3 regions of the Methylophilus sp. Q8 genome follow, and region 1 is predicted to be linked to each of the others. Evidence: predicted binding sites of a transcription regulator. Region 1 holds the regulator's gene; each other region holds the start of a gene.
The links. Region 1 encodes sigma-54, which starts transcription at its own class of promoters, with help from an activator protein. Its sites were predicted from a motif close to TGGCACNNTTCCTGCT; they were not measured.
Positions count from the first base shown of each region.

Region 2: the regulator sigma-54 is predicted to act here: its motif matches at 1,222-1,237, upstream of glnA (type I glutamate--ammonia ligase).
Region 3: the regulator sigma-54 is predicted to act here: its motif matches at 1,146-1,161, upstream of GQ52_RS04205 (TorF family putative porin).

Region 1 covers NZ_JUHE01000001.1:1,212,156-1,214,431, reverse strand. Annotated here, with positions in the region: gene lptB (LPS export ABC transporter ATP-binding protein) at 1-231, shown strand, start outside; gene GQ52_RS05860 (RNA polymerase factor sigma-54) at 238-1,785, shown strand; gene tyrS (tyrosine--tRNA ligase) at 1,832-2,276, opposite strand, start outside.
Region 2 covers NZ_JUHE01000001.1:1,081,947-1,084,222, reverse strand. Annotated here, with positions in the region: gene aroE (shikimate dehydrogenase) at 1-552, opposite strand, end outside; gene GQ52_RS05260 (rhodanese-like domain-containing protein) at 594-1,043, opposite strand; gene glnA (type I glutamate--ammonia ligase) at 1,395-2,276, shown strand, end outside.
Region 3 covers NZ_JUHE01000001.1:845,385-847,660, reverse strand. Annotated here, with positions in the region: gene GQ52_RS04215 (YifB family Mg chelatase-like AAA ATPase) at 1-682, opposite strand, end outside; gene GQ52_RS04210 (accessory factor UbiK family protein) at 728-976, opposite strand; gene GQ52_RS04205 (TorF family putative porin) at 1,234-2,181, shown strand; gene glnK (P-II family nitrogen regulator) at 2,242-2,276, shown strand, end outside.

The sequences.
Region 1 (2,276 bases):
GCCGGGATTGACCCGATTGCGGTGATTGAGATCCAGAAAATTATCCGCTACCTGAGCAGCCAGAATATTGGCATTTTGATTACAGACCACAACGTGCGTGAAACCCTGGATATTTGTGACCGGGCGTATATCGTTAATGAAGGCGCTGTGTTTGCCGCAGGCACGCCAGACGAAATCATTCAGAACGAAGGCGTACGTGAAGTCTATCTGGGCAAGAATTTTAGGCTGTAACCTGATATGAAGCAAAACCTGCAATTACGCATCTCACAAAACCTGGCGCTCACCCCGCAACTTCAGCAGTCCATCCGCCTGTTGCAGTTGTCCACGCTGGAGTTAAGCCAGGAGCTGGAAACCATCCTGCAGGAAAATCCGCTGCTGGAAATGGCTGACGGCGAAGAAGGAGAATTTGAAGATAACTCGCCATTGGCCACCAGCTCGACAGACACAGAGCAGGTGGATGCAAGTTCATTTGATGTCGCTACCCAAAACGACCTCACTCCTCCTGCAGAGAGTCTGCGTGATGAACCACGTGACGAAACGAGCGGCACTGAAGGCGAACAACCGAATCTGAATGAAGAATTCACGCCGCCCGAGTTTGAAGATGACTACGAAGAGTTTGGCAGTGCCAGCAACTGGGACGAAGCGGGCCGCAACAACCTCGATGATGAAGATAGTGACTTCTCTCGCCAGGACGCCAACAATATCAGTCTGCGCGAGCACCTGATCAACCAGATGCAGTTGGCACATCTATCCAAGCGTGACATGGATCTGGTGAAATTTTTGCTCGACAGCATTAACGATGATGGTTATTTAGAGCAGGATTTACAAGAGATTGTCGACCTGTTGCCGCCAGAGCTGGAAATTGAGTTACTGGAGCTGGAAACCGCACTGAAATTGATCCAGAACCTGGATCCGATCGGCGTCGGCGCACGTGACCTGCGTGAATGCATCTTGCTACAACTGCAAGTACTGCCGCCTGAGACACCTTATTTGCGTATTGCGATGGCGATTGCCAAAGATCACCTGGCATTGCTCGCCAACAAAGACTTTGTCAAATTGCGCAAGGTACTCACTTGCGACGAAGCCGCGCTCAAAGGCGCGCAACACCTGATTCGCCAGCAAAATCCCAAGCCAGGCAACGAGTTTGCGACCTTTAGCCATGACCACTTTATCCAGCACGATGTCGTGGTCAAAAAAATCAAAGGCATCTGGATGGCATCGCTCAATGATGGCGTGATCCCCAAATTGCGTATCAATCAGTTGTATGCAGATATCCTCAAGCGCAACCGTGAAAGCTCCGGCCAATATCTGCAGAGCCAGATGCAGGAAGCCAAATGGATGATTAAAAATATCCAGCAACGCTTTTCTACCATCTTGCGTGTGTCGCAAGCGATTGTGGACAGACAGCGCAATTTCTTTGAACATGGTGAAATTGCCATGCGGCCCCTGGTATTGCGCGAAATTGCCGAAGAGCTCGACTTGCATGAAAGCACGGTTTCTCGCGTGACAACGCATAAGTATATGCTCACGCCACGCGGTGTATTTGAACTTAAATACTTTTTTGGCAGCTCAGTTGCCACCGATGCGGGCGGCTCATGCTCTGCAACCGCCATTCGCGCCCTGATCAAACAAATGGTCGCTGAAGAGAACCAGAAAAAACCATTGTCCGACAATCAAATCACCGATACGCTGGCGCAGCAAGGCATTGTGGTTGCGCGCCGCACCATTGCCAAATACCGCGAATCGCTGAATATTCCACCGGCCAACTTACGCAAATCGCTGTAAACCAAAAAGGCCGCAAATGCGGCCTTTTTTAATCAGTAACACATGTTTACTGGATGGTGATTTTGGCAAACTTGCGCTTGCCGACTTGTGCCACCACGGTCACCCCTTTTGCCAGTGACAGGTTTTTATCATCAACTTTTACGCTATCCAGCTTCACGCCGCCTTGTTGCACGGCGCGCATGGCTTCACTGGTGCTTTCCACCAGACCCGCCTGCTTGAGCAACTGGCTGATACTGATGCTATCACCGTCAATCGCCACTGCCACCTCAGGCACATCATCAGGAATCCCGCCTTTGGCACGGGTCTGGAAGTCTTGCAGGGCCTTTTCAGCCGCCGCCTGGCCGTGGAAACGGGCGACGATCTCCTGCGCAAAACCGACCTTGATATTACGCGGATTGTCGCCAGCAGCCACTTGTGCTTTCCACTGGGCGATAGTTTCCAGGGTGGCAAATGACAGCAAGTCGATGTAACGCCACATCAGTTCATCAGAA
Region 2 (2,276 bases), 130 kb from region 1:
TAAGTCGGCAAATGTCTGCACCTGCAATTTCACCTGCACATGCGCAGCGTCTACGGCAAAACGATCTGCCATGGCCTGCGCTTTATCCAGGCTGCGATTAGCAACGGTCAGTTGCAAGGGCTGCTGTTCAAGCAAAGGCAACACCACGCCTTGCGCAGCACCACCAGCACCAAGCAACAATATGGTTTTACCAGCCAGGCGCGTTTGCTGATGTTTGAGGATGTCGTTGACCAGGCCGCAGCCGTCCGTATTGTCACCAAGCAACTGCGAAGCTTTGAAGCTTAAAGTATTCACCGCACCTGCCGCCTGCGCCCGCGCAGATAAATCCTGGCAGGCATCAAAAGCCTCAAACTTAAATGGCACCGTCACATTGGCGCCCACATAACCGTCGGCTTGCAAGCGCGCAATCGTTGCAGCAAAGCCATCCAAAGGCGCCAGCACCTTCTCGTAAACGATGGATTTATTGAATTGCTGTGCAAAGGCCTGGTGGATCAATGGCGATTTGCTATGTTCGATTGGATGACCAATCACTGCATACTTTTCAACGGTCATACGCGGCAAAGCTTCATTTGTCTAAAGTGATTGATACAGCGTTAATTAGTCCACGGCAGGCCAGCATGCTTCCAGCCGTTAATCAAGGTTCTTTGCTTCAGCGCATTGGCCTCGCCTTCAAAGCCTTCAATCATATTGTAAGCATTGCTATAGCCCAATTGCTGTGCCAGCAGAGCCGCATTATGGCTGCGTCCGCCCGTACGGCACATAAAAATCACGGTGCGAGATTTATCCACTTGCGCTTGCAATTGTGCAGCAAACTCGGCATTTGCCACCATGCCAGGATAAAACGCCCACTCGACATGGGTTGCTACCGGCACGCGCCCGACCAATTCCAACTCCGCACGTGAGCGTACATCGACCAACACCGCTTCGCTATTCTGGCTAATCAATGCATAGGCCTCTTGTGGTGTCACCGCACCTGCATATGACAAGCCGGTTTGTGAGGCGCGGACATGGGCCTGAGTTAAGATATTTTCTACGCTTTCCAAATCACACCTTCATTCATTCACACAAGGACTAAAACGGCGAGTATACCCGCGAAAGCAAGTCAAAATCACAATGCACAATTTTGGTGCTCAATTTGTTGCATTGCACACAAATAGTGCATGATGTTTTTATAATTTTATGTAAGATACCCCTTAACCATGCAAAATGGTTATTTTGGCGTGGCATGCTTCCTGCTAATATTACACATTGAGATTTCCTGGGATTCGGTCATCCGGCTGAATCCCAACTATCCATTGTTTGACACTTGCTCACGTTCCGGGACATCCGCAACATGCCCCGCTTTTTGCGTGTGCAACTTAAAAATTTAGACCTTGATCATTGAGGAGAATGTAATGTCCGTTGCAAACGTAATGAAATTGGTTGCAGAAAACGACATCAAATTTGTCGATTTCCGTTTTACCGACACCAGAGGTAAAGAGCAGCACGTGACTGTGCCAGTTTCTCACTTCGACGAAGATAAATTTACTGAAGGCCATGCATTTGACGGCTCTTCCATCGCTGGATGGAAAGGCATTCAAGCCTCTGACATGCAACTGATGCCTGATGCAAGCACCGCATACATTGACCCGTTTTTTGACGAGCCAACATTGGTTTTAACCTGTGATGTTGTTGACCCTACAGATGGTAAAGGTTACGACCGCGACCCACGTAGCTTGGCGAAACGCGCTGAAGCCTACCTGAAATCCAGCGGCCTGGGCGACACAGCCTACTTCGGTCCTGAGCCAGAGTTCTTCATTTTTGACAGCGTACAATGGGATGCCACCATGGGTGGTAGCTTCGTTAAGATCAACTCCGAAGAAGCAGCCTGGTCATCAGGTGAAAAATTCGAAGGCGGCAACACAGGCCACCGTCCAGGCGTTAAAGGTGGCTACTTCCCAGTACCACCAGTCGACTCACTGCACGACATCCGTTCTGCCATGGTATTGACACTGGAAGAGCTGGGCGTGCCAGTTGAAGTGCACCACCATGAAGTGGCGACTGCTGGTCAATGTGAAATCGGTACTAAATTTGCAACACTGACACAACGTGCTGACTGGACGCAAATCCTGAAATACGTAGTGACCAACACCGCGCACGCTTACGGTAAAACTGCAACCTTTATGCCTAAACCAATGTTTGGCGATAACGGTTCTGGTATGCACGTGCATCAATCCGTATGGAAAGATGGCAAAAACCTGTTTGCAGGTAACGGCTATGCTGGTTTGAGCGATTTC
Region 3 (2,276 bases), 370 kb from region 1:
TGCTCTTACCCGTGCCTGGTGGGCCGCTCATTAGCAGGCTGTGCTGGCCGGCCGCAGCAATCTCCAGTGCGCGTTTGGCGCGTAGCTGGCCTTTGACCTCCTGGTAATCTGGCAGCAAGGTGTTTGTCGTCGGCGTGACCAAGGGGTGTTGTGGCAACGATTGTTTGTCAGACAAATGCGCGCATACATCAAGCAGGCTGTCTGCCGCAAAAATGGTGCAGCCTTCGACCAGGCTCGCCTCATATGCACTTTCTTGGGGCAAGATAGCCGCTCTGGTGCCCGCTTTGTCTTGTAGCAGTTGATATGTCATCGCCAGCGCGCCACGAATTGGTCGTAATGCGCCTGTGAGCGCCAGTTCACCGGCAATCACATAATTTGCCAGCTGTTGTTTGGGCAGTTGGCCTGAGGCGGCCAGAATGCCGAGCGCAATCGGCAGATCGTAGCGTCCGCCTTCTTTTGGCAGGTCGGCCGGTGCCAGATTGACGGTAATGCGACGGGCTGGGAACTCAAATTGTGCCGTCTGTATCGCCGCCCGTACTCTGTCCTTGCTCTCTTTTACTTCGGTTTCAGGGAGGCCGACGATGGTGAAACTTGGCAAGCCATTGGCCAAATGCACTTCTACCACCACCTCTGGCGCGTCCATGCCGCTCAGTGCACGACTGTATAACACCGCCAGACTCATTTCGCACTCCTGAATATTGGAATGCTAACAATTGTAAATTAATTTTTACTTCTTGGCTGGTTGAGCCTGTTCCAACTGGCTGATTTTTTCTTCCAGTGTTTTCAATTGTTGCTGGGTACGTGCCAATAATGCTGACTGAATATCGAATTCTTCGCGTGAAACAAGTTCCATTTTGGTGAGCGCGCCCTGAAATAGTGCATGCAAATTGGTTTCTAGCTCTGAAATGGGGCTTGAATCAACTAGTTGTTTGATTTTAAAAGATAATTCTTTAATTTTTTCATTGGTAAATAGCATGGTAAGCACTCCTTTGCACAATATTTTAGCATGTATAGCAGGGTTGGAAATATAATTACCCCAATACAATAAGTTCATAATTAATAAAAAACAATTTGTTATTATGTTTTTTTAATAATTAACTTTATATTTTAATGTTAATTATTTGATTTTATTAGTTTATATAGGTTGGCACGTGCCTTGCTTTGTGGTCAATGTTGTTTCATTCTCGTTTACAACAATTCGATCAAAGATTTTCACAGAGAGAGGACTCATAAATGCGTCAATCTATTTTGCTCACAGCAGTTTTGGGTGCATTATCTTTTGCACAAGCTTCATACGCAGCTGAAGAGGCTAAAGAAGAAGCTAAATCTGACTGGTCTGCGACCGGTAACGTTTCTTTTGTATCAGATTACTACTCACGTGGTATTTCACAAACATGGCACAAACCAACCGCACAAGGCGGTATGGATATCACCCATTCTAGCGGCTTCTATGCTGGTGTTTGGGGTTCAGGCGTGTCACCTAACACTTATCCTGATTCGACCACTGAAATTGATGTTTATGCTGGTTACAACGGTAGCGTACCTGCTGTTGAAGGTTTGGGCTGGAGTGCTGGTCTGTATGGCTACCTGTATCCAGGTGGTTCATGGAAAAAATACCGTGCATCAAATGCGGCTAACCCAAATGATGTATTGACACCTAAAGGTGGTAGTTGGGACACTTATGAAGCTAACGTTGGTTTATCCTACGGTTGGTTAAGCGGTAAGTTGTCTTACACATTGACTGACTGGTGGGGCGCGGATAAGTCTACAGGTTGGGATGGCAGCACTAAGGGCTCTACCTATTTTGAATTGAACGCGGCTTATCCATTGCCATGGTGGGATTTGACATTGATTGCTCACGTTGGTCGTTTGAATGTGGCGGGTAAACTGGACAAATCTTTTAGCCCAGATGGCGGCGTAAACTTGCCAAGTACTTCCATTTCTGGTGCTACTAACCCAGACTACACAGACTGGAAAATTGGTCTGAGTAAAGCATTCAAAATTGGTGCTACCGAAGGCTGGAACGCCGGCGTATACTGGGTTGAGTCAGACAACTCCCGCTACTGGGGTGAAAATGGCTATGGTGGTACAAGCTTTAACGGTAAAGGTACCAGCACCAAAGCGCAAAGTAAAAATCTGAATGATGGTCGTCTGGTATTAACGGTCGGTCGTACATTCTAAATAAGCAAGTTTAGATCTGGCGGGCATTGTGCCCGTCAGAGTTAACAACGGGAGAAGCAAATGAAATTTGTATCCGCAATAATCAAGCCATTTAA